4 regions of the Mesorhizobium sp. M0991 genome follow, and region 4 is predicted to be linked to each of the others. Evidence: predicted binding sites of a transcription regulator. Region 4 holds the regulator's gene; each other region holds the start of a gene.
What was found. The regulator PhoB, encoded in region 4, activates phosphate uptake and scavenging genes when phosphate is short. The targets are predictions, from matches to a motif close to TGTCATNNANCTGTCAT.
Positions count from the first base shown of each region.

Region 1: the regulator PhoB is predicted to act here: its motif matches at 4,509-4,525, upstream of phnC (phosphonate ABC transporter ATP-binding protein).
Region 2: the regulator PhoB is predicted to act here: its motif matches at 4,094-4,110, upstream of NKH70_RS15730 (esterase-like activity of phytase family protein).
Region 3: the regulator PhoB is predicted to act here: its motif matches at 3,029-3,045, upstream of NKH70_RS02205 (PhoX family protein).

Region 1 is NZ_JAMYNE010000004.1:33,467-40,974, reverse strand. Features, by position in the region: gene NKH70_RS07805 (alpha-D-ribose 1-methylphosphonate 5-phosphate C-P-lyase PhnJ) at 1-908, shown strand, start outside; gene phnK (phosphonate C-P lyase system protein PhnK) at 905-1,681, shown strand; gene phnL (phosphonate C-P lyase system protein PhnL) at 1,893-2,600, shown strand; gene NKH70_RS07790 (DapH/DapD/GlmU-related protein) at 2,597-3,214, shown strand; gene NKH70_RS07785 (DUF1868 domain-containing protein) at 3,766-4,476, shown strand; gene phnC (phosphonate ABC transporter ATP-binding protein) at 4,596-5,444, shown strand; gene phnD (phosphonate ABC transporter substrate-binding protein) at 5,534-6,442, shown strand; gene phnE (phosphonate ABC transporter, permease protein PhnE) at 6,609-7,508, shown strand, end outside.
Region 2 is NZ_JAMYNE010000009.1:121,968-129,475, reverse strand. Features, by position in the region: gene NKH70_RS15740 (MATE family efflux transporter) at 1-1,392, opposite strand, end outside; gene NKH70_RS15735 (L,D-transpeptidase) at 1,584-2,372, shown strand; gene NKH70_RS15730 (esterase-like activity of phytase family protein) at 2,515-3,993, opposite strand; gene NKH70_RS15725 (TIM barrel protein) at 4,242-5,231, shown strand; gene NKH70_RS15720 (sugar ABC transporter substrate-binding protein) at 5,271-6,329, shown strand; gene NKH70_RS15715 (sugar ABC transporter ATP-binding protein) at 6,387-7,508, shown strand, end outside.
Region 3 is NZ_JAMYNE010000001.1:447,981-455,488, forward strand. Features, by position in the region: gene NKH70_RS02195 (MarR family winged helix-turn-helix transcriptional regulator) at 1-192, shown strand, start outside; gene NKH70_RS02200 (GNAT family N-acetyltransferase) at 189-869, shown strand; gene NKH70_RS02205 (PhoX family protein) at 970-2,961, opposite strand; gene NKH70_RS02210 (hypothetical protein) at 3,161-3,499, shown strand; gene NKH70_RS02215 (phosphatase PAP2 family protein) at 3,514-4,215, shown strand; gene NKH70_RS02220 (helix-turn-helix domain-containing protein) at 4,528-4,797, shown strand; gene NKH70_RS02225 (SulP family inorganic anion transporter) at 4,979-6,691, shown strand; gene NKH70_RS02230 (SMP-30/gluconolactonase/LRE family protein) at 6,708-7,508, opposite strand, start outside.
Region 4 is NZ_JAMYNE010000006.1:226,943-234,450, reverse strand. Features, by position in the region: gene NKH70_RS12210 (DUF2865 domain-containing protein) at 1-388, shown strand, start outside; gene NKH70_RS12205 (hypothetical protein) at 471-824, opposite strand; gene pstS (phosphate ABC transporter substrate-binding protein PstS) at 1,420-2,481, shown strand; gene pstC (phosphate ABC transporter permease subunit PstC) at 2,541-3,530, shown strand; gene pstA (phosphate ABC transporter permease PstA) at 3,534-4,385, shown strand; gene pstB (phosphate ABC transporter ATP-binding protein PstB) at 4,382-5,185, shown strand; gene phoU (phosphate signaling complex protein PhoU) at 5,218-5,925, shown strand; gene phoB (phosphate regulon transcriptional regulator PhoB) at 5,942-6,631, shown strand; gene NKH70_RS12170 (ROK family protein) at 6,641-7,508, opposite strand, start outside.

The DNA of each region.
Region 1 (7,508 bases), on a different contig from region 4:
GTGCACAACCAGCGGATATAGCCACCTACAACTTCGCCTATCTCGACGAGCAGACCAAGCGGATGATCCGCCGCGCCATCCTCAAGGGCATCGCCATTCCTGGCTATCAGGTGCCGTTCGCCTCGCGCGAAATGCCGATGCCCTATGGCTGGGGCACCGGCGGCGTCCAGGTCACCGCTTCGATCATCGGCCCGGATGATGTGCTCAAGGTCATCGACCAGGGCGCCGACGACACCACCAATGCGGTTTCGATCCGCGCCTTCTTCAAGAAGGTCGCCAATGTCGCCGTCACCACCGAGACGGCCAAGGCGACCGTCATCCAGACCCGCCACCGTATCCCCGAACACCCTTTGGCGGCCGGTCAGGTGCTGGTCTACCAGGTGCCGATCCCCGAACCGCTGCGCTTCCTCGAGCCACGCGAGACGGAGACGCGCAAAATGCATGCGCTGGAGGAGTATGGTCTGATGCATGTAAAACTCTACGAGGATATCGCCAGGCACGGCCGCATCGCCACGACCTATGCCTATCCGGTCAAGGTCGAGGGCCGCTATGTGATGGATCCCTCGCCGACACCGAAGTTCGACAATCCGAAGATGCACCGTTCGCCGGCTTTGCAATTGTTCGGCGCCGGCCGCGAAAAGCGCATCTATGCACTGCCGCCCTTCACCGATGTGGTCAGTCTCGACTTCGAGGATCATCCGTTCGAGGTACAGACCTTCGACCAGCCCTGCGCACTGTGCGGGGCCGAGAACGTTTATCTCGACGAGGTCATCCTCGACGACCATGGCGGCCACATGTTCGTCTGCTCCGATACCGATCATTGCGAGAAGCGGCGCGAACAAGGCCATCGCGGCCACCTTGCGCCTGAAACCCCTCTTGCCCTGGAAAAAACGGAGCCGGCGCAATGACCGACGAACCGCTGCTGCGCGTCTCGGCGCTGTCCAAATTCTACGGCTCGCGCGTCGGCTGTGAAAACGTCACCTTCGATTTGTGGCCGGGCGAGGTGCTGGCGGTGGTCGGCGAATCCGGTTCCGGCAAGACGACGCTGCTCAACTGCCTGTCGACGCGGCTGCTGCCCTCTTCAGGCGCCGCCAGCTATCGGATGCGCGACGGCCAGTTCCGCGAACTCTATCGCATGAGCGAGGCCGAACGCCGCTTCCTGATGCGCACCGATTGGGGCTTTGTCCATCAGAACCCCGCCGACGGGCTGCGCATGACGGTGTCGGCCGGCGCCAATGTCGGCGAGCGGCTGATGGCGGTCGGCGACCGTCACTATGGCAGAATCCGTGCGACGGCGGTCGACTGGTTGTCGCGTGTCGAGATCGACGAAGACCGCATCGACGACGAGCCGCGCGCCTTTTCCGGCGGCATGCGCCAGCGCCTGCAGATCGCCCGCAACCTCGTTACCGGCCCACGGCTGGTGTTCATGGACGAGCCGACCGGCGGCCTCGACGTCTCGGTGCAGGCGCGCCTGCTCGATCTGTTGCGCGGGCTGGTCACCGACCTTGGCCTGGCAGCCATCGTCGTCACCCACGACCTCGCGGTGGCGCGGCTGTTGTCGCAGCGCATGATGGTGATGAAGGACGGCCGCGTCGTCGAAAGCGGCCTCACCGACCGCGTCCTCGACGATCCGCGCGCGCCCTACACGCAATTGCTTGTTTCCTCGATTCTACAGGTCTGAAGATGATTGCTCCGCCGTACCCCCCTCTGGCCTGCCGGCCATCTCCCCCTCAAGGGGGGAGATTGGCTGTCGCTCTCGGTTTCGCCACTCTTCAACGTTGCAGAACAGGCGCAACGAAAAGGCTGCCGATCTCCCCCCTTGAGGGGGAGATGCCTGGCAAGGCAGAGGGGGGTGCTGGCCCGCAAACGAACGACGATTGGAGAACCTTCTGATGCCGACCCCGCTCGTTGTCTCCGATGTCGCCAAGAGCTTCACCATGCATCTGCGCGACGGCATCAAACTGCCGGTGGTCGCCGGTGTCTCGTTCGCGATCAGGGCCGGCGAATGCTCCGTGCTCGGCGGCCCGTCCGGCGCCGGCAAGAGCTCGATCCTGAAAATGCTCTACGGCAATTATGCCGTCGACGCAGGCCAGATCATCGTCCAGCACGAGGACGGGCTGATTGACCTGGCTTCGGCCAGCCCGCGCACCGTGCTAGCTGTGCGCCGGCTCACGATCGGTTATGTCAGCCAGTTCCTGCGCACTGTACCGCGCGTCTCGGCGCTCGATGTCGTGGCCGAACCGCTGGTCGAGCGCGGCGAAGAGCGCGAAGTAGCGCGCGGTAAGGCGCGCGCCTTGCTGGCGCAGTTGAACCTGCCGGAGAAGCTCTGGGCGCTGCCGCCGGCGACGTTCTCCGGGGGCGAACAGCAGCGCGTCAACATCGCGCGCGGCTTCATCACCGAGCACCCGATCCTGCTGCTCGACGAGCCGACCGCCTCGCTCGATGCCAGGAACCGCGACGTGGTGATTTCCCTGATCGCCGCGAAGAAGGCGGCGGGCGTCGCTTTGCTCGGCATCTTCCACGATCACGACGTGCGCGAGGCTGTGGCCGATCGCATCATCGACGTGACCGCCTTCGCCGCGGGGAAAATCGCGGCATGACGAGGAAATTGTCGGAGGCGCCGCTGGTCCACGAGACGGCGGAGATCGAGAGCTCGACGCTTGGCCGCTGGACCGAGATCGCCGAACGCAGCCGGGTCTCCGAGAGCATTCTCGGCGACTATTCCTACATGATGCAGGACTGCGCCGTCTGGTGCGCGACGATTGGCAAATTCGCCAACATCGCCGCTAGCGTGCGCATCAATGCCACCAATCATCCGACCTGGCGGCCGACGCTACACCATTTCACCTATCGCGCCTCCGACTATTGGGACGACGCCGAGCACGAGAGCGAATTCTTCGCTCAGCGCCGCGCCAAACGCGTCACCATCGGCCACGACACCTGGCTCGGTCACGGCTCGACCATCCTGCCCGGCGTCACCGTCGGCGATGGCGCGGCGGTCGGTGCCGGGGCGGTCGTCTCGAAGGATGTGGCCCCCTACACCATTGTCGGCGGCGTACCGGCCAAGCCGATCCGCGAACGCTTCGACCGCCGCACTGCGGAACGCTACCAGGCGCTCGCCTGGTGGGACTGGGATCACGCCCGGCTGCGCGCCACGCTCGACGATTTTCGGGAACTGTCGGCCAATCAGTTTTTGGAGAAGCATGGGGGTTGACGCCCCGAATAAGTCAGCCGCTCAGGCAAATGTCCAAAATAATAGAAAGAAATCCTAACGTGATTAGAATAGCAACACCAGTCTGATTTAACCTGATAAGTTCTATAAATTTTTTGTCATAACCAATATCTACAAGTGATTTTTGTTTTTCTTCAATCTTATTTGCGAAATTTATCGTAACTAACGCGATTAAAAAAATGAGAATCATTAGAATAATGGCCGCGTCGCGCCCATTTCCATAATTGTACAAGTATCCCGATATTGGATGGTTCAAGCTACCAACCCGATATACGGACATCAAAACCAGGGCCACTGTGAAACTTATCGCAGCGACTACCCCTGCAGCATACAGCCGCAACCACTGGCGCCAACGTAGCAATTAGGAAGCCTCTCTTTGATACGGATTTGAATCTTTATTTCAATCTTGATGATGTGCAACCCCGGCAGAATCGCTTGGCGAATCCTGCCTTTGATATTCTACTTCTTGGCACGGTTTTCATGTCCCTGACACATCGTCGGGGCAGGACGCGGCCTTTCCTCTGGAGATCGCAATGCCTGTTTCAGTCAAACCTTCGCTCGCCGGATTCTTTGCCGGCACCAACCCGACCCCTCCGCTGCATCTCGGCAGGCGCTACGACACCTCTGGTAATTTTCTCAACGAGCCCGGCAACACGGTCGTCTGCCATCTCGTCAATGGCTCGGCTTCAGAAGCGGGGGTCATCGAGGTGCGTGAGCGGATGCGCGCGATGCCCGATGCCGACCGGCTGGCCTTCACGCCGGTCTCCAGCCTGCACATGACGCTCTTCCAGGGCATCATCGAACATCGCCGCCGCCTTCCCTACTGGCCGCAGGACGTGCCCCTCGACACCAGCATCGACGCCATGACCCGCCTCTATCTGGAACGCCTGAACGGCTTCAAAGGCTGCGGTGCTTTCAACGTCAGGGTCGTTGAAATCGTACCGACTGGCCTGACCGTCGCCGGCGCTTCCACCGAGGACCGGCGCGTTATGCGTTCCTGGCGCGATGCCCTGTCGGTGCCGTTCGGATACCGGCATCCCGACCACGACAACTATGTGTTCCACATCACCTTCGCCTACCCGATTCGGCGCCTGGACGACGACCGGGCATCCGCATGGCAGGATCTGTTCGATGACTGCCTGTCGCTCCTTGCGCATCAGGCACCGGTGATCGAGCTGCGACCACCGGCTTTCTGCAGCTTCAGCGACATGAAGCATTTCGAGGAGCTTGTTGTGCTGGGTTGATCGCGCTGCGAGGCTGTGGGCGGTAACAAAACTGACATCAATCCGACACCGCAGGTTCATGCGGCTGCGCTAGCGAGAGTTAACAGACCTTCAATTGCGACTGGACTGGAGCCTGCACCATGTCAGCTACGCTCGAAATCCGCGGCGTCACCCGACGGTTCGGCAAGAACACCGCCGTCAGCAATGTTCACATCTCCATTCCGCAAGGCCAGATGGTCGGCATCATCGGCCGCTCCGGCGCCGGCAAATCGACGCTTCTGCGCATGATCAACCGCCTCATCGATCCGAGCCAGGGATCCATCCTGTTCGACGGCGTCGAGGTCTCCGGGTTGCGCGGCTCGCCGCTCCGGCGCTGGCAGCGCGACTGCGCCATGATCTTCCAGCAATTCAACCTGGTGCCGCGCCTCGACGTGCTGACCAATGTGCTGCTCGGCCGGCTCAACCACCGTTCGACCCTGTCCAACCTGTTCGGCATGTTTTCCCGCGGCGAATGCGCCGAGGCGGTTGCAGCTCTCGAGCGCCTCGACATCGCCCGCACCGCGCTGCAGCCTGCTGGCACCCTTTCCGGCGGCCAGCAGCAGCGCGTTGCGATTGCGCGTGCCATGATGCAACAGCCGAAGGTGTTGCTCGCCGACGAGCCGATTGCCTCGCTCGACCCGCTCAACGCCAAGGTGGTGATGGATTCGCTGCAGGACATCAATTTGCGCGAAGGCATCACCGTCATCACAAATCTCCATACGCTTGATACGGCCCGCAACTATTGCAACCGCATCGTCGGCATGGCCGCCGGCAAGGTGGTCTTCGACGGCCCGCCCGAAGACCTCAACCGCGAGGCCGTGCGCATGGTCTACGGCGCCGACAGCAATGGCGCCGAAATCTCCGAGGCCATCACCTCGACCATTGTCGCCGTCAAACAGAAGATCGCTGCATCCGCCGGACCGCTCGAGCCAGCGTTTCCTGGTTGCTGAGAACGGCCTGATCGCTCGCCCGCGTCAAAGGCACCCGTCAAAAATTCGAACGCTACCGGCGCGAGGCCGGGACCAACAGGAGAGAGATAATGTTCAGGAAGATGGTTTTCGGTGCGGTTTCATTGCTCGCCATCGCAGCAAGTGCTGCTCACGCCCAGGATATCAAGGAATTCCGCGTCGGCATTCTCGGCGGCGAGAACGAAGCGGACCGGCTGCGCAACTTTCAGTGCCTCGCCGATCATCTGAAGACCGAATTCGGTTTCGAAAAGGTCTCGCTGTTCCCGGCTGCCGACTATGATGGCGTCATCCAGGGCCTGCTCGGCGGCACGCTCGATTTCGCCGAGCTTGGCGCGTCAGGCTATGCCAGCGTCTATCTCAAGGATCCGAACGCCGTCACCCCGATCCTCACCACCCAGCAGACCGACGGCGCGACCGGTTATTATTCGATTGGCCTGGCGCTGAAGTCGTCCGGCATCACCGACATCAAGTCGGCAAAGGGCAAGAAGCTCGGCTATGCCGACCCGGATTCGACCTCCGGCTATCTGATCCCGCTGACCCAGATCCCGAAGGACACCGGCGCTTCGAACGAAACCTTCTTCGCCTCGACGCAGTTCAATGGCGGTCACGAGAACAACGTTCTCGCCGTCCGCGACGGCAAGGTCGACGTGGCGGTTGACGATTCTTCCGGCATCGGCGACTTCAAGAACGGTTACACGTCCGGCACCTTCCACAAGGAAGTCGCCAAGGGCGCCGTCGACCCCAACGACTTCGTCGAAGTCTGGCGTTCTGGCCTGATCCCGAACGGCCCGCTGGTCGTGCGCACCGCGCTCGGCGGCGATATGACCGCCAAGCTCGCCAACTTCTTCACCAGCCTGCCGGCCAAGGACAAGCCCTGCTTCGAGGCCATCGAAGGCGGCGATTTCACCGGCTACGTTCCGGTGAAGCCGGACTTCTACAGCGTCATCGTCGAAGCCCGCAAAGCCGCGATCGGCGGCTGACGACAATTGCGGAAAGGGCGGCGTCCATTAGAGCGACGTGCGTCCACTTGGACGCACAAAGTACGCTCTAACACTTAGATGCCGCATCGTGCTTTCCGAAAGTCGAACTTCGACTTTCGGGCCGATGCGGTCGCCGCCCTTTTTGCGTGTCCGCTCGTGACCCCGTATGACCTTCGCCGCTACAATTCGTTCAGACGCGGTCCGGCAGGCAGCAGACGCCTGGCGACGCCAGACGTCCTTGCGCCGGTTCTACACGGCGCTCGGCATCGGCTTACTGCTTGTCGCCATGTGCACAGCCATGTGGTTCGCCGACGAGGCCAATGCGGGGCATTTCTTCGATCGGCTACCGCACATACTGGATTTCCTTAGTTGGCTTGTTCCCAAGGACTGGAACGACGTCTGGCGGGCGCTGTTCGACATCGCATCGCCGCACGACAAGGGCAGCCAGGAGTTCAATTTCCCGCTTGGTCGCGTCTATCTCTGGGGCGGCTTTTATCTACCCGAATATTTCGAGCTGATGCTCACCACGCTTAACGTGGCGCTGGTTTCCACTTTCATCGGCTTTGTCTTTGCGGTGCCCTTTTCCTTCATCGCCGCGCGCAACTTGACGCCCAGTCCGGTGCTCAGGCTCGTCGTCAAGCGCTTCATGGAACTGCTTCGCGCCTTCCCGGAGATCGTCATTGCCGGCCTGTTCGCAGCCATCCTCTCGACCGGCCCGGTCGCGGCCATCATCGCCATCGGCCTGCATTCGATCGGCGCCCTCGGCAAGCTCTTCTACGAGATCAATGAAAACATCGACATGCGCGCCGAAGAAGGCCTGCGCGCGGTCGGCGCCAACTGGTTCGAGCGCGTGCGCTTTGCCGGCCTGCCGCAAGTGCTGCCCAATTTCATGTCCTACACGCTGCTCAGGATCGAGATCAATGTGCGTATCTCGACCATTATCGGCGCGGTCGGTGGTGGCGGCATCGGCGAGGAACTGAAGCTCTCCATCTCGCGCGGTTTCGGCGCCAAGACGCTGGCATTGGTGCTGCTGCTGTTCACGACGATCTTCCTCGTCGACCAGTTT
Region 2 (7,508 bases), on a different contig from region 4:
CGGCCGGCTCTCGATCATGTGCAGGCTGCGCCAGCGGCCGAAGCGATAATAGGCCGCGGCCAGCGCGAGCGAGGTTATAGAGCCGGCCGGAAAGCTCCACCACAGCGCTTCCTCGCCGATCACGCTTCGCAAGAAATAGGCGAAGCTGGTGCGCACCAGCAGCACCGAGATCACCAGGATGATCAGCGGCGGCATCACCGCACCGGTGGCACGCACGGTGGCGAAGAGCACGATGGTGATGCCGAACAGGGTGAAGGACCACGACGCGATCTTGTTGATGTGAGTGGCGATGTCGATCGCTGCACTGTCGCTGCCGAGGAAGAGGCTGAGCACCGCGCGATCGAACACGAACAGCAGCGCGACAAGAACGCCGGTAAGCAGAAGGTTGAAGCCGACGCCGGAGGCGGCGATGCGGCCGATCCGGTCCCAGCGCCCGGCGCCGACATTTTGCGCCGCCATGGACGAGACCGCGGCGCCGATGGCGAGCGCCGGCATCTGGATATAGGTCCAGAGCTGTGCGGCTATGCCGTAGGCAGCCGCGACCTGCGAGCCGTACGAGTTGACCATGCCCATCACCGTCAGCGCCGCGGCCGAAACGACGATCATCTGCAGGCCCATCGGCACGCCCTTGAAGACGACAATGCGCAGCAGCGCCGGGTCCGGCCGCAGCAGAGCAAGATTGGCGCCGGCCAGCCGCAGCGGGTGCTTGCGTGCATAAAGCACGATCAGGATGGCAACCACGCTTGCCGTCTGGCCGATCAGCGTTGAGGCGGCCGAGCCGGCGATGCCGAGTTCGGGGAACGGGCCGATGCCGAGGATGAGCAACGGGTTCAAAACGACGTCGAGCACGACGGCCAGCGCCATAAAAAGGAAAGGCGTCCGCGAATCGCCGGCGCCGCGCAGCACCGTCATGACGAAGGAGAGCAGGTTCATCATCGGCACGGCCAGGAAGATGATGCGCAGATAGGAGCGCGCCAGCGGCAAAGCATCGGCCGGCGTGCCGAGCGCATCGAGGATCGCATCGACCCAGATCCAGCCGCAGACCGCGAACACCACCGAGACGAGGAAGAAGAAGGTGGCGCTGGTGCCGACGATGCGCCGGGCTTCGGGCAGGTCACGAGCGCCGACGGATTGCGCCACCAGGATGGTCGCCGCCATGCCGATGCCGAACACCGTGCCGAGGATGAGAAACAGCACGAGGTTTGCATTGGACGTAGCGGTCAGCGCCGCTTCACCGAGGAAACGACCGACCCACACGGCATTTATCGAGCCGTTGAGCGACTGCAGCACATTGGAGCCGAGCACCGGCAGGGCAAACAGCAAAAGGGTACGCGGGATAGGCCCACTGGTGAGGTCGCCGGTCCGCCGGCGCGGGGGCATGTTGTCGTCCATGGCAGGCAACTCGGCGAAGGCTTGTCTGAGTCCGCAATGATTGCCGATTTAACGGGAGAGGTCGATGCGGCGTCGCAAATTCCGCCCGGCGTGCCTTGATCTAAGCATTTCTCAAATCTTCCGGAATCGTATATTGATCCCCACGCGTGGGGCCGCATTTTCCTGGATCTCATGGGTAAGCCGGGGGGCTCATGTCCGATATTCCGTTGTTTTTTGAGCGCCTGAACCGGCGCGCGTTTCTTGGTGCATCCGCTCTGGGCGCGGCCTCCGTGGCTCTTTCGTCCTGCACCACGACGGACGTGGCGGCGCCGCCGGTGACAGCGGCGCCGAGCGAGCCGGCTCTCGGCGATGCGGCAAGCATGTATGCGGCGCGCGTCGACGAGGGCTATCAACTGCCGGCAATCCCGGTGGCCAAGGTCGATCCGAAATTCGTGCGTCAAATCGTGTCCGACCCGACCGGAGAAAAACCCGGCACGATCGTCGTCGATACGTCCGAGCACTTCCTCTATCTGGTGCGCGACGGCGGCAAGGCAATTCGCTATGGCGTCAGCCTCGGCAAGGCCGGTTTCGGATGGACCGGCAGCGCCGTGGTTCAGGCGAGGAAAAAGTGGCCGGTCTGGACGCCGCCGCCGGAAATGATCCAGCGCAGGCCGGAACTGGCGAAATACAAGGACGGCATGCCGCCCGGCCCGCAGAGCCCGCTTGGCGCGCGCGCGCTGTATCTCTTCCGCGACGGCAAGGACACAATGTACCGGCTGCACGGCACGCCGGAGTGGGATTCCATTGGGAAGAACGCTTCCTCCGGCTGTGTGCGCTTTATGAATCAGGACATTATCGACCTCTACAGCCGCGTCGACGGCGTCGTGCCGGTCTTCGTGCGCCCGAACCTGTCGGCTGCCGGGAAGATCGCCGCCGTGTCGAACAGGACGGCCGACCCGATCGATGCCGGCGTGCCAAAGGACGCGGAGATGTTGAGGTAAGTGCCTTCGACGGGATCCTCAGTCGCAGGTTTGCGACGCCTAGGACACCGTCCTTGCGCGGGCGAGCCGCAACTGAAGGGCACGACCTTCAATCGCGCCAGCTTAGGCGGACGCGTTCGGCGCGTCCGCCTGTATGGGTCCGCTACTTCCCGGCGAGGCCGGGAATCGTGACCTGATAAACCAGGAACATGGTGTCGACATCGGCGCCATCCTCGGCCTTGTAGGGCGCGCCTACCTGGAAACCGTCCTGGGTGAGGAAGTCGTTGTCATTGGCGACGAACAGGAAATAGTCGTCGGGCAGCTTTGGGTCGAGGACGCTCACCACCGACATCGCCTCCCATTTCTCCGAAAGGTTGTTGCGGTCATTGGGCGCGCCATTGTGCAGCCCGAAGCGGCCGAACTCGGTCTTGTCGTTGATGTCAATGAACGGCGTCAGCTTGGCCGGCGTCACCGAGGTATCGAGCTCACCTTTGGGCGCAACCGGCTTGTCCTTGTCGAACTCGGTGCCGGTGATGTCGGTTGCCGCCGACACATCGAGGACGCTGATCTCGCGATGGAGCGAGGTGTCGCCCTTCACCCCCTGGCCGTTGCCGCTGTCGCGCGCCAGCATCAGGAAGGTCTTGTCCGACAGAGCCACGATTTCGCTCTGCGCGGCAATCTTGGTCTTGCCCTTGGCATCGGTGAACACCGGCAGCGGCACGACATATTCATGCGCAAGCTTGAGTTGGGCCGGATCCGAGGCATCGTAGACCAGCGCGCGCGTGTTCTGGCGCGTCGAAGCGGAATCGCCACCATCTTGTCTGGGTGCCGACTGCAGCACGGCGATCAGGAACTTGCCGTCCGGCGTCAGTGCCATGCCTTCGAGGCCCTGGTTGTTCTGGCGGCCGGTTTCGGGATCCTTCGGATCTGGGTCTGCCGCGCCAGGTCCCGGATTGTCGGACGCGAAGTTCGGCGTCCCGTGACGCATCGGGACAAGCGCCGCCGGCGGCTGCGTTGCCGACATCAGACGCCCATCGGCGGAGAAGCGGTAGATGTTCGGACCGTATTCGTCCGAGATGAACATCGTGCCGTCGGGCAGCCGCACGATCGCCTCGTTGTCGAGCGCAAGCTTGCCGTTGGCTTCGGGCAGGATCGGCATGTCGTCGGTCGCGGCGCGCACGCCGTTGAGCGGATCGAGGCCGGTTGCGTCGGCGCCCTTGTCGTCGGTCAAAAGCATGGTGTCGGCTAAGGTTGCCTTGAGGCCGGACTGTTCCTGGCCGGTGGCCGGTGCCGCACCCGGCGCGATCGGGACGAACTCGAGAGCGATCGTGTTGAGGCGCGGACGGTAATCGGTGGTGCCGACGACATTGTAGCCGCGATCCGGCAGCAGCCACAGCGAGCCCTTATAGCCGTCGGGGCCATGCGTCCAGCCGGCAGCGTCGATCGCCATGCCCGAGCCGGAGCCAAACGTCTCGCCGAACTTGTCCTTCTGGCTGGCCGGGATGCGGCCGACACCGACTAGGCCCTTGTTGACGAAGCTGACGCCGCCGACGGTCGCGGCGTCTTCAGCCGAGGCCGAGGTCAAGGCGGTGAACATCGCCAGCGCGACGGCGAGGGACGCGTTTCGGTGCAGGTTTTTCATGGAAATCCTCTTTGTGACAAAGCTGCCGGGACATGAAAAAGCGCCGCGTCGCATCAAGGATGCCGCGAAAGCCTTCGGAGAAGCGATCTAGGACGCGAACATGATACTTGCGTGACAGTGCCGCGTTTGCTTGTCCCCCCGTGGTCGCAACTGGCCTGGGTATGGCGAATTCGTCGCCGCCGAGCGAGCAATTAACAACTTTACAAATAATCATTCTTATGTAAAGTCATGACAATGAAAGGTCCCCGATGACTGCCTATCGTTTCGCCACCCGCCTCAATTCCTTTGCCTCGGGGCCACAGTCCGAGTGGCCCGATCTTGTCGGCAAACCGTCTATGCTGCAAATGGCGGCACGTGCGGCGAAGGTTGCGGAGTTGACCGATCTCGACCTCAACTTCCCCGACCATGTCGATGAAAAGCCTGCGGATATGGCGCGCAAACTCGGCGATTTCGGGCTTTCCATCAATGGCTTCGCCATGCGCTACTACTCTAACCCGGCTTTCAAGCTCGGCGCCTTCACCAATCCGGATCCTTCCGTTCGCCGCGAGGCTATCGACCTGACCAAGGCTGGCATCGACGCCGCGCGCGAGGCCGGCGCCAGCCTGATGACATTGTGGTTGGGGCAGGATGGCTTCGACTACGCCTTCCAGGCTGACTACGCAACACTTTGGCAACACGAAATCGATGGTATTCGTGAAGTAGCGGCGCATGATCCGGGCTGTCAGATCAGCCTTGAATACAAACCCAACGAGCCGCGCTCCTACAGTCTGATGCCCGATGCGGCGACGACGTTGCTGGCCATCCGCGAGATCGGCCTGCCCAATCTCGGCGTGACGCTCGATTTCGCCCATGTGCTCTACGCCGACGAGCAGCCGGCTTTCGCCGCCGCCCTCGTGGCACGGCATAGCAAGCTGCTCGGCGTGCATCTCAACGACGGCTACGCCAAGCGCGACGACGGCTTGATGGTCGGGGCCGTGCATACGCTGCAGACGATTGAGTTGCTCAGGCAGATCCGCCGCGACGGCTACGCCGGCGCCATCTACTTCGACACGTTCCCCGACATGACCGGGCTCGACCCGGTCCACGAATGCGAAGTCAACATCGCGACTGTGAAGCGCATGCTGCGCGTCGTCGATCGGCTGGACGGGGACAATCGCCTGTCGACTGCCGTCGACCGTCAGGACGCGGTCGCGTCGCAGGCCATCATCCAGGAAGCCATGCTCGGGCCGGACAGCTGAGGCCGGGGCCATCACCGTTTTCAACAAGGGAGGAAGACCATGAAATTTCTGTTTGCCACCGCCACCGCTGCCCTGATGGCGCTGTCCATAGGCTCGGCGTTTTCCGCAGACCTCGCGCCGCTCAATTCCGACACCGAGAAGGATCGCATCGACTGGTCGCAGCTCGAGGCCAAGTTCGGGGCCTTCCCCAAGCTGCCCGAGGGCACCAAGGCGGGTGCGGTCTCCAAGACGCTGACCAACGAATACTGGCGCTCTCTGGGTGAGGGCTACAAGTCGTTCGGCGACCGCATCGGCGTGCCGGTCGTGTATCAGGCGGCGCAGAGCGAGGGCGACCAGCTCGGCCAGCTCACCATCGCCGAAGGCCTGGTTACGCAAGGCTACAACGTGCTGCTCGTTTCGCCGCAGACCGACTCCAACCTGCAGCCGATCATGGAACAGGCCAAGGCCGCCAACGTGCCGGTGGTCAACGTCAATGACGCGGTCATCCCGCAGGCCGAGTACTATGTCGGCAATGTCCAGCGCGACAATGGCGTGCGCGTCGCCAAATGGTTCATCAAGAACCGGCCGGATGGGGGCAAGGTCGCCATCGTCGAAGGCCAGGCCGGCGTCTACGCCGCCGTCCAGCGCACCGACGGCTTCAAGACCACCATCACTGAAGCCGGCAAGTTCGACGTCGTCGCCAGCGTCCCCGGCAACTGGGATCGTCAGACCTCCTACGACGCGGCCACCAACATCCTGCAGCAGCATCCCGACCTGATCGGTTTCTATGCCAACAATGACGGCATGGCGCTGGGCATCGTCGAGGCGGTCAAGGCAGCCGGTCTGCAAGACAAGGTGGCCGTCTTCGGCACCGACGGGATTTCCGATGCCTACGCCTCGATCCGCGCCGGCGAGCTGACCGGTACCGTCGACTCGTTCCCGGTGCTGACCGGCGAGGTGGCGCTGGAATCGGCGCTGCGGCTGGTGGCCGGGCAGAAACTGCCGCGCGTCGTCGCCACGCCGCAGGCGCTGATCACCAAGGACAATGCCGACCGTTACTCCGGCGGTGGCGATTCCGTGCGCAAGGCGCTGCTCGAGGACGCGGCAGCGGGCCAATAGAGCAGGGGCGGCGGGTGCCGGCCTTGGGTCGGCACCCTTGCCTGGAGAACTGAAGCAATGTCAGCGCGGTTGCAATTCGAGGGCATTTCCAAGGTGTTTCCGGCCGTGCGGGCGCTGAGCGATGTGTCCTTTTCGGTCGGCGCCGGCGAAATCCATGGCCTGCTTGGCGAAAACGGTGCCGGCAAGTCGACGCTGCTGCGCATACTGTCAGGCGTCTACCGGCCGACAGCGGGAAGCGTTTTCATCGACGGCAAACCGGTGACGTTGAACAACCCGGTCGCGGCGCGCGCCGCCGGCGTCGCGATGATCCATCAGGAATTACAGCAGGTGCCGCGCCTCAGCGTCGCCCAGAACATGTTTCTCGGCCATCCGCTGACGCGGGGCGGCGTCTTCGTCGCACGGCGCGAGCAGGAGCGCCGCGCTGCGGAAGCCCTGGCCGCCATCGACCCGACCATCGATCCGGCAGCGCCGCTCGGCAGCCTGAAGGTCGCGCAGCGGCAGATCGTCGAGATCGCCCGGGCGCTGCTCGATCGTGCGCGCATCGTGGCGATGGACGAGCCGACATCGAGCCTGACGCCGAGCGAGTTCGAACGGCTGGCCGAAGTCATTGCCGGCCTGGCCCGCGACGGTGTCGCGGTCGTCTATGTCTCGCACAAGCTGGACGAGGTGTTCGGTATCTGCCAACGCGCCACCATCATGCGCGACGGCGTCGTGGTCGGGTCCGTCGATCTTGCGCAGGTGTCGGAAAAGGCCGTCGTTTCGATGATGGTCGGCCGCGAGCTTGCCCAGGAACAGCACCGCTCGCATACGTCCAGTGATGTCAGGTTGAGCGTTCGCGGCCTCGCCTCGGCGACCAAGGTCCGTGACGTCTCGTTCGAGCTGCATCGCGGCGAGGTGCTGGGCATTGCCGGCCTGGTCGGCTCGGGCCGCACCGAACTGCTGCGGCTGCTGGCTGGCGCCGACCGCGCCTCATCAGGCGCGGTTGAAATCGACGGCGCGGCGGTAAAGCTTTCCAGTCCGCGCGACGCGATTGCGGCCGGCATCGGCCTGGTGCCGGAGGAGCGCAAGCGCGAAGGCATCGTGCCGTTGCGGTCGATCTCCAGCAACATGGCGCTGGCCTCGATGGGCGTGTTCGCGCCGCGCGTCCTCATCGACCATCGCCGGCTGAAGCGCGTGGCA
Region 3 (7,508 bases), on a different contig from region 4:
CTTACTCGGGACGGCCGGCGGCTGGTCGATATCGCAAAGCGCGAGGTCTGGCCGCGCATCGAGAACGCCGTCGCGGATTTGTGCGCGGATCTTTCGGGGCCTCTTCTTGATCAGCTGGCTGCCATCGAGGACGGCCTCGCCGCGGCTCCCCTCGACCATCGAGTAAAAAAACCGAAGGATGCGGTACAATGAGGCACCTGCTTGACCGCCCTATCTGGAGCGCGCTTCAGACGCGACATCGGGCCTTCGCGGAGGGTGACAACCTCGCCATGCGATACCGGCCGTCAATCGTCCCTTTCGCCGCCACCGGGGCGGACGACGCGGATAACTTGCAGGCGCTCGGAAAGCTTGTTCCCCCAGGCGAGAGTGTCATTCTGCTTCAGTCGGACGCCATTGATCTGCCCGCGGGGCTTTCCGCGACTTCGACCGCAGCCGGGGTTCAGATGATTGCCGAGCAGCCGTTGCAAACCGTGTCTGACAAACGCGTGCAACGTCTGACGCGAGACGATGCCGCTGAGATGCTCGCCCTGGCATTGCTCACCAAGCCTGGCCCATTCACGCTCGAAGCCTTGAGCCTGGGCGATTTTTGGGGTGTGAAAATCGAGGGCAGGCTTGCGGCGATGGCCGGCGAGCGCATGAAGCAACCCGGCTATACCGAACTCAGCGGGGTATGCTCACATCCGGAATTTCGGGGCGGCGGCCTGGGCAAGCTGCTGTCCCTGTTCGTGGCAAACCGGATAGTGGCGCGCGGCGAAGTTCCCTATCTCCACGCCTATGCCAGCAACGCCACGGCCATAGGACTATACAAGTCCATTGGCTTCAGGTTGCGAAGCACAATGAATGTGGCCGTGGTTCAGCGCACCGAATAATTCGTCGGCGCATGATGGGCAGCATGGATGCGTGTATCAGGAAAGGAAGGATTTCGTATCGCCGAAATCCTTCCTTGAGACTGCAAGACCTGGCTGCGCGTCAGACCGCGATCTTGCCGCCACCTTGCCTGGTGATGGCAACGACCGCCGGGCGCACCGGGATGTCCGGCTTGAAGTCGGGCCAGCGGGTCGACAAATCCTCATAATAGGATGGACGGCCGAAAGCCTCCCAGTCCTCGCCGCCGTCGCCCGGATGCTGGACGGCAACGAAGGCGGTCTGGTCGTCCGGCGCAAACAACGGGCCGCACATTTCGGCGCCTATCGGCACACGGAAGAACAGCTTTGATGTGGCCCTTGCCGGCCCTTCCGTGTCGACCGCCCACAGACCGTCGGTGCGGCCAGTGGCCTTCGGGCCCTGGCCGTCGGTAGCAACCCAGAGGCGGCCGGCCGAATCGACCGCGCAATTGTCCGGCATGCCGAACCAGCCATTGGCCGTGGTTGCGGTCGAGAAGGTGGCGCCGACAGCGGCAACCGAGGGATCACCGCATTTCAAGAGCACCTCCCACTTGCCCTTGGTGGCAGTGAAATCGCCACCGTCCTCGACGATCTCGATGATGTGGCCAAAGGCATTTTCGGCACGCGGGTTGGCGGCGTCGACCTGATCGGCCTTGCGCTTCGAATTGTTGGTCAGCATGACATAGACCTTGCCGTTGGCGGCATTGGGCTGGATGTCTTCCGGACGGTCCATCTTGGTGGCGCCGAGCAGGTCGGCGGCGCGGCGCGTTTCGATCAGCACGTCGGCCTGGCTGGCAAAGCCGTTCTCCGCCGTCAGCGGCCCTTGGCCGAAGACGATCGGCAACCATTCGACCGAACCGTCCTCGGCAAACTTGCCGACATGCAAGGTGCCATCGTCGAGCAAATCCTTGTTTCCAGCGCGGTCGTCCGGATTGAATTTGCCTGTGGTGACGAACTTATAGACGTAGTCGAAGCGCTCATCGTCGCCGAGATAGAAGACGACACGGCCATCCTTGGCGACGATCGACTCGGCGCCCTCATGCTTGAAGCGGCCCATCGCGGTGCGCTTCCTCGGCACCGAAGTCGGATCCTGAACGTCGACCTCGACGATCCAGCCGAAGCGGTTCGGCTCGTTTGGCTCCTTGCCGATGTCGAAACGGTCGTAATGCGCTGCCCATTCATAGGCACCTTCGGGAATGCCGAGGCGCTTGTAATTGGCGGCTTCCTTATGGCTCTGCGGCAGCTCGCCCGAGAAATAGCCGTGGATGTTCTCCTCGGCCATGACATAGGTGCCCCATGGCGTGACGCCGCCGGCGCAGTTGTTGACAGTGCCGATGACTTTGGTGCCGCTCGGGTCGGCGCTGGTCTTGACGCGGTCGTGGCCGGCGACGGGGCCGGAGAGCTCGATCTCGGTGTTGGAGGTGATGCGGCGGTTGAGCTTGCCGTCGCGAACGACCTGCCATTTGCCTGATATCTTGCGGATCTCGACAATGGTGCCGCCATGCGCGGTCATCTCGACGTCGACTTGTTCCTTGCTGAGAGGCGCCTGCTTGGCTTTGCCGTCGACGATGGTGACGAGGCCCGAAAACATCAGGTGCGGATTGGTGTATTCGTGGTTGACCACCAGCAGACCGTGCTCGGCCGAGCCGTCGATCGGGATATAGCCGACATAGTCGTTGTTGTAGCCGAATTGTCTGGCCTGGGCCTCCGCCGACTGTTTTGTCGGATCGAATTCCGGCGAATCGGCGAACAGCGGATCGCCCCAGCGCAGCAGCACATCGGCGTCATAGCCGGGTGCGACGTGATGCTTGTCGTCGATGCCGGCCTCGAGCTCGTCGAAAGCGAAGGCGGAGCCTTCGGCGGCGCGGGCGTTGTCGGCGGTGATCAGCGCCAGCGGGCTGACGGTAGCGGCTATGGCCGAGACGGCAAGCGAGCCCTTGAGGAAGCCGCGGCGCGAGAACCGCGCGGCGATGATTTCACCCATGGTGCGGTTGTCGGTGGGATTGGCTCCTGGCCCGTCGTTTTCCTCGAGCAGGCTGGTGCGGAAATGGGCGTCAGGGGAGCGATGTTCGGTCATAGGGGCATGCCTCTGGCTGGATGGATTGCTGGAGCGTGTTGCCTGGCCAGTCCGGTATCGCCGGCAGGTCACAGTTTGATGACATGCCGGCTAATTACCACTGCGATTTTGTATCCAGCATCGGCCCCGCTTGACCGCGACCGGCGCTTCGGAAACAAGAGCTGCGGTGGGCGTAGGACCGCATCGGGAGGAACAAAAAGTGAGTTTCTGGGGACTTGGGCAGCTCTGCGTTTCGACGGTGATCTTCCTGCTGGCGGCGATGGCTGCCAAACAGTGGGGGCTGGCGCCGAGCCTCGGCAAGATCGTGCTGACGTTGGCGCTCTATTCGCTCGGCAATCTGATCATGCTGAGGCTGATCCGTGAATTCGGCATGTCGGTGTCGTTCAGCCTGTCAGCGGTGATCCAGCTGGTGTCGGTGAATGTGGTGGCGCTGGTCTTCTTCGGCGAGCGCGTCAATGCCTTGCAGGCGACCGGCATTGTGCTTGCCATCGCAGCTGTGGCGCTGATCACGCTCGGGCCCTATCTGCAAAGGCTGTAACTGCGATCGGGCCGATGAAGAAGACCGCAAGCAGACTGCGCAACTGGCTGGAGTTCCCGGTTCTGCTGGCCGGGCTGATCATTGCCGGCGGGCTGTGGGGGTTCGAGGAGCTGATGGAGATGGCGCGGGCCACCACGCCGCATGCCTTCGATACCGAAATCCTGCTCGCCTTCCGCAAGGCCGGCCAGCCCGACAATCCGATCGGACCGGCGTGGCTGGAAGGAGCGATGCGCGACATCACCAGCCTCGGCAGCGCCAGCGTGTTGGTCCTGATTACCGCGGCAATGATCGTCTATCTGCTCCTCATACGCAGGCCAGGCGCGGCGCTTCTCATGTTCGTCGCGGTAGCGGGTGGCCAGGTCCTGTCAAGCGTGCTCAAGTTCGATATAGACCGGCCGCGCCCCGATCTGGTCTCGCATCTCGCCGACGTGGCATCGCTTTCGTTTCCGAGCGGCCACGCCATGCTGTCGGCGGTGACATATTTGACGCTGGGCAGCATGGCGGCGCGGTTTTTGCCCGGGCGGACAACGAAGATCTATGTGCTCGGGCTGGCGGTGCTGACGACGGTGGTGGTCGGCATCAGCCGCATCTATCTCGGCGTCCACTGGCCGTCCGACGTATTGGCCGGCTGGTGCGCCGGCTTTGCCTGGGCGATGCTGTGCTGGCTTGCGGCCCGGTTCCTGCAGCGACGGCTCGGGCGGGCCGGCGGCACCTGACTCATGTCAGTCGATTTGCGGTCAAATCAGCCTGTTGATCAGGCCATGGCCGCAGCCTGCCAGCAGGAAAACCATCGACAGCAAGGCTGTCGAGGTCGCCAACGCTTTGAATATCTTCACCTGCTCATCCTTTTTGAGTCGTCGCCTGTGAAATCGGGATCGCAATGGATGTCCCGCCAAACGATGCCGTAGCATGCTAGCGCATCGGCTGGCAAAGAGTGCTGCATGTTTCACATATGCAAGATGATGCTTGAACCATCATAATGAAGGTATTATACGTGATACCGCAGATTCAGACGGGGGTTTTGGCCGATGATCACTGCCGCGCAGATGCGTGCCGCGAGGGCGCTGGCCGGCATCGATCAGAAGACGCTCGCCGAGCGCGCCGGGGTTTCGCTTCCAACCATTCAGCGCATGGAAGCGAGCGACGGCGTGGTCCGGGGCGTGGTCGATACGCTGATGAAGGTCATCCAGGCCCTTGAAGAGGCCGGGGTCGAGCTGATCGGCGAGAACCAGACGAGCGAGCGTGGCGGCAGGGGCGTTCGCCTCAAGCCTGTCACGCCGCAGAACCCGCAGGGCTGATGGTACTGCCGCATCGCCGAAAATCAAATTCGATTTTCGGATAGTCCGATGCGCCGTTCAAAAGTGTTGGAGCGTATCTGTGCGCCCATTTGGACGCACGCCGCTCCAAGTCGCGACGGCGACCGCCGACAGTCCTGCCGACGATCCCGCCGCCTCCTTGGTTTCATGGGGAAGGCACTCGATGGATCAGACCCGGCGGGCAGCGCATCAACCGGCACGCCCGACATTTTCCGAACTGTTCACGCCGAAGCTGGTGACGGTGCTGCGCGAGGGTTATACGCTCGCGCACTTCAAGGCCGATGCCATTGCCGGGCTGACTGTCGCCATCGTAGCGCTGCCGCTGTCGATGGCAATTGCCATTGCTTCAGGCGTGACGCCGGAACGCGGGCTCTACACCTCGATCATCGGCGGCTTCCTGGTCTCGGCGCTTGGCGGCAGCCGTTTCCAGATCGGCGGCCCGGCCGGCGCCTTCATTGTGCTGGTGGCTGCGACAGTGGCGCGGGTTGGCGTCGACGGCTTGCTGCTGGCGACGATGATGGCCGGCCTGTTCCTGCTTGCCATCGGCTATCTCAGGCTTGGCACCTACATCAAGTTCATCCCCTATCCAGTGACCGTCGGCTTCACCGCCGGCATCGCCGTCATCATCTTCTCCGGCCAGATCGTCGAACTGTTCGGGCTGAAGCTCGCCGGCAAGGAACCGGGGCCGCTGGTGCCGAAGCTGATGGCCATCGGCGAGGCGGCCGGAACGATCAACCTCGCCGCAACCGCGGTGGCGGCACTGACCATCATCACCATTGCGATGTTGAAGCGGTTTCGGCCGAAGTGGCCGGCCATGCTGATTGCCATCGGACTGGCATCCCTCGTCGTTGCATTGCTCGCCATGCCGGCCGAGACGATCGGCACGCGTTTCGGCGGCATCCCGCGCAGCCTGCAATGGCCGGCCTTCCCGCCGCTTAGCCTCGACAGGATAATCGACGTGCTGCCGGACGCCATCGCCTTTGCGCTGCTCGGGGCGATCGAATCGCTGCTGTCGGCCGTCGTCGCCGACGGCATGACCGGAAGGCGGCATCGCTCCAATTGCGAGTTGGTGGCGCAAGGCTTCGCCAATGTCGCCTCCGCTCTGTTCGGCGGCATCTGCACTACCGGAACCATTGCCCGCACCGCGACCAATGTGCGGGCCGGCGCGCATGGACCGGTTTCAGGCATGATGCACTCGGCCATCCTGCTTGCCCTGATGCTGGTGGCAGCACCGCTGGCCAGCTATATCCCGCTTGCAGCACTTGCCGGCGTGCTGGCGGTGGTGTGCTGGAACATGTTCGAGAAACAGGCCTTCGCCACGTTGCTGCGCGCCTCGCGCGGCGATGCGCTGGTGCTGATGGCGACGTTCCTGATCGTCATCTTCCGCGACCTGACCGAAGGCATCGTCGTCGGTTTTGCGCTGGGCTCGATCCTGTTCATCGACCGCATGGCCAAAAGCATCGCGGTGGAGGCGGACCATCAATCCTTGGTGCAGGAAGACGTCGCCGACCGCGCCAGCGCCTATGATTCCAGCGAGGCGAGCGATGCCGACACCGTTGTCTACCGGATATCGGGCGCCTTTTTCTTCGGCGCCGCCTCGACCGTCGGCACCGTGCTGGACCGCATCGCCGACCAGCGCAAGAACTTCATCCTCGACTGTTCGGCGGTGCCGTTCTTCGATTCGACGGCGGCCAATGTCATCGAGGGCGCGGCCCACAAGGCGAGCCGCGCCGGCGTTCGCTTCATTATATCAGGCGCTTCACCGCAGACACGCCGCATGCTGATCAACCACGGCGTCAAGCGGCCGCTGGTGACTTATGCCGCCTCGATCACGGATGCGCGGGCGCAGCTGAAGAAAGCCGCGCCCGCCGTCTGAGCTGGCAGTTGCCGGCTTAGTCGAGGCCCAACGCTGCGACTTCGCCGTCATTCATCAGCGGCACGAAGATTGTCGACCTGCCGTCGGTGCCGATGTCGGCGCTGCCCGGCTTGAACGTCGCAACCACTTGCGGCGTGCCGCCGGCTTTGTAGCGGTAGAGCGTGCCGGTCATATACGCGGTGGCGTAGATGCTGCCGCCGATGGCAACGACGCCATCGAGGTTGGCAAACTTTTCCGCGCCGGGCAGTGGCGAAACGGCCTTGGTAGCAAGATCGACCGAGAGCAGGCCGCCCGGCTCCGCGGTGCTGAAGTCGGGCTTGATGCCCTTGCCCCAGGAAGCGACGATCAGCCGACCGCCATCGGCGAAGATGCCATTCGGCGAAGCGAGCGAAGCATCCTTGACGAACAGTTCCGGCCGGTCGCCGTCGATGCGATAGATCGTATCCGCAAGCATATCGGTGACGTAGATCTTGCCGGATGCATCAGCGGTCATGTCGTTGAGGAAGACGGCGTTCGGCACGTCGATCGTCGACGCTAGCTTGCCGCTACCGAGATCGACGACGCGCACATGGGTGAGGTCGGCGACGTAGAGTTTGCCGCCGGCAATCGACATGCCCTTGGGCGCGTCCATGCCGTCGGTCCAGTGTTGCGTGAGTAGCTTGCCGTCCATCGACAGGATCGACAGATAGCCGTTGCCGTCGGCTTCGCCGGGATTTCCGACGATATTCGAGACGATAACGCGCTGGCCGGCGGCGTCGAACAGCGCCGATTCAGGTTGCTCGAGGCCGCCGGCGCGCCAGAGTTCAGCGGCCTGAAC
Region 4 (7,508 bases):
CGCCACTCGCGAGACCGAAGAGATGATCGCGCTCGAGTCGGGAAAGCCCTATGTGGAGCTACCTGCCGCGTTCCGGTACCGCGACGACGCGAACTTCAAGGCCTGTGACGTCAAGCGCTATTACCGGCGCGTCGCCGAACTCAGGGCACGAACCGTGACACCGGCCAACATGACCAACGCCATCATTCCGTTGCCGACGGCAAAGCCGGATTTTGATGTCGTCGCGGAAATTCCTGAGTCCGGGATCGAAGCCGCCGGTGCCGCTCCCTCAGGGGCCAAAACGCCGGCTGCCGAGGTGCAAGGGGCTGCCCAGCATCAGTCGATCGAAAGGGCGATCGGAGCGCGGCCAGTGAGAGTGGTCGGCCCGGCCTTTTTCCCGGCGGACTGACCTAGGCGGGCGAAACGGCGAACGGCTGGCCGAATAGCCGCTTCAAGGCCTGGAGCCGTGCGCATCGACCGATATCGGCTGGTTATTCGCAGACCATGCGGGCCCGTTTGCCGGGCTCGCTGACATTCCTGCAGGTGAGCGGCTTCGCCGGCTGCGATGACAGCATGGGCGGATTGTTGGCGACCCTCCTCCGTGGCGCTGCAACGGAAGCTGCGCTCCTGCGCACCGCCGGCCTTTTCGGCGTTTGCGGCGCCACTGGAAAGACGTCGGTCTCCAACTGCGACTGTTCGGTTTGCGCCTGCGGCGAAGGCCGGTCCCAGAACCGGCGAACATCGAGCGGCTTGGGAATGATCACAGTGCCGTCATAGCTGCGCGCGCAGCCGCTTCCCAGAGGCAGCGCCAGGCACAGGAAGACAGGCAGAATCCGTCGAAACATCAGCAACACCCCTGCAAGCTTATAACGCTGCTTCGGCCTAACCGACAACCGGCGGAATAGTGCGGAGGGAGTAGATAGGGTGAAGTAGAAGTCGTCGCACTTCCAGTCGAAGCCCTGCTCGATTCGTCAACGCTTCCAGCGTAAAGCCATGGTGCGATCGCACCATACCAAAGCCGCGCTCAGTGGCGACAATGGGATATTCGAAGTTCCGCTCCTCCAGTTACGGGCGGGAGCAGCGACCGCCGGCAAGAAACAGGGTCAGATTTACCCCAACGGACCTGTTTCGGCGATGGCTCGGCCATGACACGTTCTGGCTGCATGCAACGCGCTCCCGTCCGGTTTTTTTCTTTTAAAGCCGGTTGCTGCGATCGCCGAGCAGACGATGCCGGCCGGAATTCACGCAAGCTGCTGATTCCAGCGGCAAACCGCGGCCCATGCCGACAAAGGCCGCGGCCGCTCCTTCTTAACCCGGCTGGACGACGTTACCGGAGCGACATGAAACTGTCATGCGACTGTAATAATCGGGGGCTATTGGCCTCAGCGGGCGCCGGAGGAATGGCGCCGAGAGACCATATTCCGAACAGGAGCAGGCCACATGAGACATTTCATCCGCTCGGCGGCCGTTGCGATTGCAATGGCTGCGGCGACGACCACCCTCACCCTGTCCGCCGCGCTCGCCGCGGACATCTCCGGCGCCGGCGCCACCTTCCCCTACCCGATCTATGCGAAGTGGGCCGACACCTACAAGAAAGACACAGGCGTTGGCCTTAACTACCAGTCGATCGGTTCCGGCGGCGGCATCAAGCAGATCAAGGCCAAGACCGTCACCTTCGGCGCTTCGGATGCGCCGCTCAAAGGCGAAGAGCTTGAAGCGTCCGGACTGGCTCAGTTCCCGATGGTGATGGGCGGCATCGTTCCCGTCGTCAACCTCGAAGGCATCAAGCCGGGCGAGTTGGTTCTCGACGGCCCGACGCTGGCCGACATCTTCCTCGGCAAGATCACGAGCTGGGATGACGAGGCGATCAAGAAGCTCAATCCCGACGTCAAGCTGCCTTCGCAAGCGATAGCGGTCGTTCACCGTTCCGATGGTTCGGGCACGACGTTCAACTTCACATACTACCTCGGCGACGTCAGCGCGGACTGGAAAGAAAAGGTCGGCGTCGACAAGGCCGTGGAATGGCCCGTTGGCATCGGCGCCAAGGGCAATGAGGGCGTTGCCAACAACGTCTCCCAGACCGGCGGCGCGATCGGCTATGTCGAATACGCCTATGCCAAGCAGAACAAGCTCACCCACACCGACATGATCAACAAGGACGGCAAGAAGGTCGAGCCTGCCGCGGCGGCGTTCTCGGCGGCAGCGGCCAATGCCGACTGGAGCTCGCAGCCGGGCTATGGCGTCATCCTCGCCAACGAGCCGGGCGCCGAGTCCTGGCCGATGACGGCGGCGACGTGGATACTCCTGTACAAGAAGCCGGACGACGCCGCGACCACCGCCGAAGCCCTTAAATTCTTCGCCTGGGCATATGACAAGGGCGACGAGATGGCCGGCGAGCTGGACTACGTTCCGATGCCCGACAAGGTGGTCGAGAGCGTCAAGGCCATGTGGGCCAAGGAAGTCGTCGGCAGCGACGGCAAGCCGCTCTACTCGGCTATGTAATGTCCTTCAGGGAGGGCGTCGACGGCGCCCTCCCTGTTGCCTTCAATCGCGAGGACCCAATGACCATCGCTTCCGATGCCATGCCATCATCTGCAGCAGCCCGGGCGAGGGAAGCTACGGTCCGGCGCTTCGCGCTCACAGATGCCATATTCCGCGGACTCACCCGCGCTTCCGCAATTCTGGTGCTGGTCATCCTCGGCGGTGTCGCGATCTCGCTGTTTGCCGGCTCATGGCAGGCGCTGTCGTCCTTCGGTTTTTCTTTCCTGACGACTGAGAGCTGGAATCCGGTCACGGAAAAATTTGGCGCACTGGCGCCGATCTACGGCACCCTGGTAACGGCGGCCATCGCCATCCTGATCGCGGTTCCGATCGGCATCGGCATTGCCGTGTTTCTCACCGAGCTCTGCCCGCGCCCGCTCAGGCGCCCGATCGGCATAGCGGTCGAGCTATTGGCCGGCATTCCGTCGATCATCTATGGTATCTGGGGCCTGTTCGTGTTCGCGCCGTTCCTGCAGACGACGATACAGCCCTTCATCATCAACATCTTCCACGGCGTGCCGGGACTATCCAGCCTTTTTGCCGGCCCTCCTTACGGCATCGGCCTTCTGACCTCGGCGCTGATCCTCGCCATCATGGTGTTGCCCTTCATCACCTCGATCACCAAGGACGTCTTCGATACAGTGCCGGCGGTGCTCAAGGAATCGGCCTACGGCATCGGTTGCACGACTTGGGAAGTGACCCGGCGCGTGGTCATTCCCTATACCCGCATCGGCATCATGGGCGGCGTCATGCTTGGCCTCGGCCGGGCGCTCGGCGAGACCATGGCGGTGACCTTCGTCATCGGCAACGCGCACCGCATCAGTGCCTCTCTGTTCGCGCCGGGCACGACGATCTCGGCGACCATCGCCAATGAATTCACGGAGGCCGACGGCGACCTCTACACCTCCTCGCTGGTTTCGCTCGGCCTGATCCTGTTCGTCATCACCTTCCTGATCCTTGCCGCCGCCCGCTATATGCTGATGCGGATCGACGCCCGTACGGGAGCCTGACCGATGTCGACATCCTCATCGCTCCACAGCCGCCGCAAAGCCAGGAATTCGGTGATGATGGCGCTTTGCGTCGTCGCCGCCGGCATCGGGCTTGCCTGGCTGGCGCTCATCCTCGGCGCGCTGGTCTATAAGGGTACGGCCGGGCTTTCGCTCGCGGTCTTCACCGAGATGACGCCACCACCCGGCGAGGCCGGCGGCCTGCTCAATGCCATCGCGGGCAGCCTGCTGATGACGATCATCGCCGTTGTCGTCGGCACGCCGATCGGCGTGCTGGCGGGAACCTACATGGCCGAGTATGGACGCTTTTCGCGCATCACCACCGTCGTCCGCTTCATCAACGACATCCTGTTGTCGGCGCCGTCGATCATCATCGGCTTGTTCGTCTATGAGCTGATGGTGCGGCCAATGGGACATTTCTCGGCCATTGCCGGCGCCGTGGCGCTTGCCATCCTGGTCATTCCGGTGGTCGTGCGCACCACTGAAGACATGCTCAACCTGGTACCGAACGCGTTGCGTGAAGCCGGTGCCGCGATCGGCGCGCCGCGCTGGGTGGTGATCCGTTCGGTCGCCTATCGCGCCGCATTGTCCGGCATCGTCACCGGTATATTGCTGGCGATAGCACGCATTTCCGGCGAGACGGCGCCGCTGCTCTTCACCGCGCTCAACAACCAGTTCTGGAGCAGCAATATCAACGCGCCGATGGCCAGCCTGCCGGTGACCATCTTCCAGTTCGCTCTCAGCCCTTACGAGGAATGGCAGCAGCTGGCGTGGACCGGCGCACTCATAATCACCCTGACGGTTCTGGGCTTGAGCATCCTCGCCCGCAGCCTTACCGGACGCAGAGAGGACAGATGACACAGATGTTGTCCCCGGACATGACGATGACCGAAACGGTCGCCGAGAAGACGAAGATCGAGGTCAAGAACCTCAACTTCTACTACGGCCAGAGCAAGGCGCTGAAGGACATTAGCCTGTCGCTGCCCGAGCGCAGTGTCACGGCCTTCATTGGGCCTTCGGGCTGCGGGAAATCGACGCTGCTGCGTGTGTTCAACCGCATCTATGAGCTCTACCCGAAACAGACAGCCGAGGGCCAGGTGCTGCTCGACGGCAAGAATATTCTCGACCGGTCGCAGGATCTCAATCTGCTGCGCACCAAGATCGGCATGGTGTTCCAGAAGCCGACGCCGTTCCCGATGTCGATCTACGAGAACATCGCCTTCGGCGTCAGGCTCTACGAGAATCTCGGCAAGTCCGAGATGGACGGCCGCGTCGAACAGGCGTTGAAGCGCGCCGCGCTGTGGAGCGAGGTCAAGGACAAGCTCAACGCCAGTGGCTTGAGCCTGTCCGGCGGCCAGCAGCAGCGGCTCTGTATCGCCCGCACCGTGGCCGTGAAGCCGGAAGTCATTCTGCTCGACGAACCGGCTTCGGCGCTCGACCCGTTGTCGACGGCCAAGATCGAGGAACTGATCGACGAATTGCAAGCCGACTACACGATCGTCATCGTCACTCACAACATGCAGCAGGCGGCGCGCGTGTCGCGCCAGACCGCCTTCATGTATCTGGGTGAGCTGGTCGAGTTCGACCGGACCGAGAAGATCTTCACGTCGCCCCGCGAGAAGCGCACGCAGGACTACATCACCGGCCGCTTCGGCTGAGCCGTTCCGATCATGCATATGAGGACAGGACCATGGGCGAACACACAGTCGCTTCTTTCGACGAGGATCTCGAGCAGATCAGCAAGCTGATCCGCGACATGGCCGACCTCGCCGGTTCGATGGTCGGCGGGGCGACCAAGGCCCTGTTGAATTCCGACAACGTGCTGGCGCAACGCGTCGTTTCCGACGACGCCATCATGGATGCGCGTCAACGCGAACTGGACGATCGCGCCATCACCCTGATCGCCAAACGCCAGCCGATGGCCCACGATCTTCGCCATGTCGTCGGAGCGATCCGTATGGCCGGCGACCTCGAACGCATCGGCGACCTTGCCAAGAACATCGCCAAGCGTGTGAGTGCGGTCGGCCTCAGCGTCACGCCGCGCGACCTGTCGCATTCCATCGACGCGATGGCGCAGCTGGTGCTCATCCAGGTGCAGGGCGTCATTGAGGAATATGCCGCAGGCGATGCGGCCGCGTTGGCCAAGCTGCGTGCCGCAGACGAGCGCATCGACGTCAAATACACGTCCGTGTTCCGCGAGCTGTTGACCTACATGATGGAAGATCCGCGCAACATCACCGCTTGCACGCATCTGCTGTTCTGCGCCAAGAATCTGGAGCGGATCGGCGACCATGTCACCAACATCGCCGAAAATGCGTATTATGTGCTGACCGGCGAGCAATTGCCGGTCAATCGTCCGAAGCAGGACGAAACGACAATGTCCGCGCCGGTGACATAATGGGGGTGCCCAGCCGATGATCGCACCACGCATAATGGTGGTGGAGGACGAGGAGCCGTTGGGTGTGCTGCTCCGCTACAATCTCGAATCCGAAGGCTACCAGGTCGAGGTGGTGACACGCGGCGACGAAGCCGAGATCCGTTTGCAGGAGAATGTGCCCGATCTTCTGGTGCTCGACTGGATGATACCAGCGGTTTCCGGCATCGAGCTCTGCCGCCGGTTGCGGGTGCGCCCCGAAACCGAGCGGCTGCCGATCATCATGCTGACCGCGCGCGGCGAGGAGAGCGACCGGGTGCGCGGTCTTTCGACCGGCGCCGACGACTATCTGGTCAAACCATTTTCGACACCGGAATTCATGGCCAGGGTCAAGGCGCTGCTGCGGCGCGCCAAGCCGGAAGTGTTGTCAAGCGTGCTGAAGGTCGGCGACATCGTGCTCGATCGCGAATCGCACAGGGTCTATCGCAAGAAGAGCGAAATCAGGCTCGGGCCGACCGAATTCCGGTTGCTCGAGTTCATGATGCGGCATCCGGGCCGCGTCTTCTCGCGCAGCCAGTTGCTCGATAATGTCTGGGGCGAGACGATCTATATCGACGAACGCACCGTCGACGTGCATGTCGGCCGGCTGCGCAAAGCCGTCAACAACGGCCGCATGCCTGATGTCATCCGCACCATCCGCGGTGCCGGCTACGCGATCAGGGAAGATTGATCCGCCGGGTCAGGCCACGTTCTTTCTGACGCGGGGCCTCATTTGCGCGCCCGGCGCGAAAATCTCCTGGTCGACGAAGCTTAACGCCCGCATCGCACAGCCTTCGCGGATCAGCGGCAATTCGTTCGGCTCGGTATCGAAGGAGATCGAACCCGAATGCTGGCCGCCGGCGGTCTGGGCGATGGCCTGGCGCAAGGCCGGCTCGATCAGATCGAAGGCGGCGGCACTGGCGCCGACCATCGCGACCGGTGCCGGATCGATCAGCGCGAACAGCGAGCCGAGACCGAAACCCAGCGCCTCGCCGGCCTTGCGGTAGGCCTCGCGTTCCGGCCCATCCTTCTCGCGCGCCCGGGCCGCCAGCGCGCGCATGTCGGCGTCGCTGACGTCGGCGATGGGTTCGCTGTCTTCGCTCATCTGCCTGGCGTTGCGCCAGATGGCGTAGTTGCCGGCATAGGCCTCGATGCAGCCGCGCCGCCCGCATCGGCAGAGCGCGCCGCCCGGACGATGGATCATGTGGCCAAACTCGCCGCCGGAGGAATGCGTGCCGGTGAACAGCTCGCCCTTCAACACCAGCCCCATGCCGATGCCGTGCGAAAGCAGGATGGCGATGAAGTCGTCGCGATAGCGATCCGGATCGCGCCAGCGCAAAGCCACCGCCATCATATTGCAGTCGTTCTCCACCGTGGCCGGGATGCCGAATTGATCTTCCAGCATATCGGCAAAGGCGATGTCCGTCTGCGGCGTGATCGGCGACCACAGCATGGCGCGTGCAGGGGAGTCGGTAATGCCCTGAATCGCCAGGGCGATGCGGGCGACACTGCGGACGTCAAGGTCTGGATCCTCCAGCCGGCGCCGGACGACGGCCATGCATTCGCGG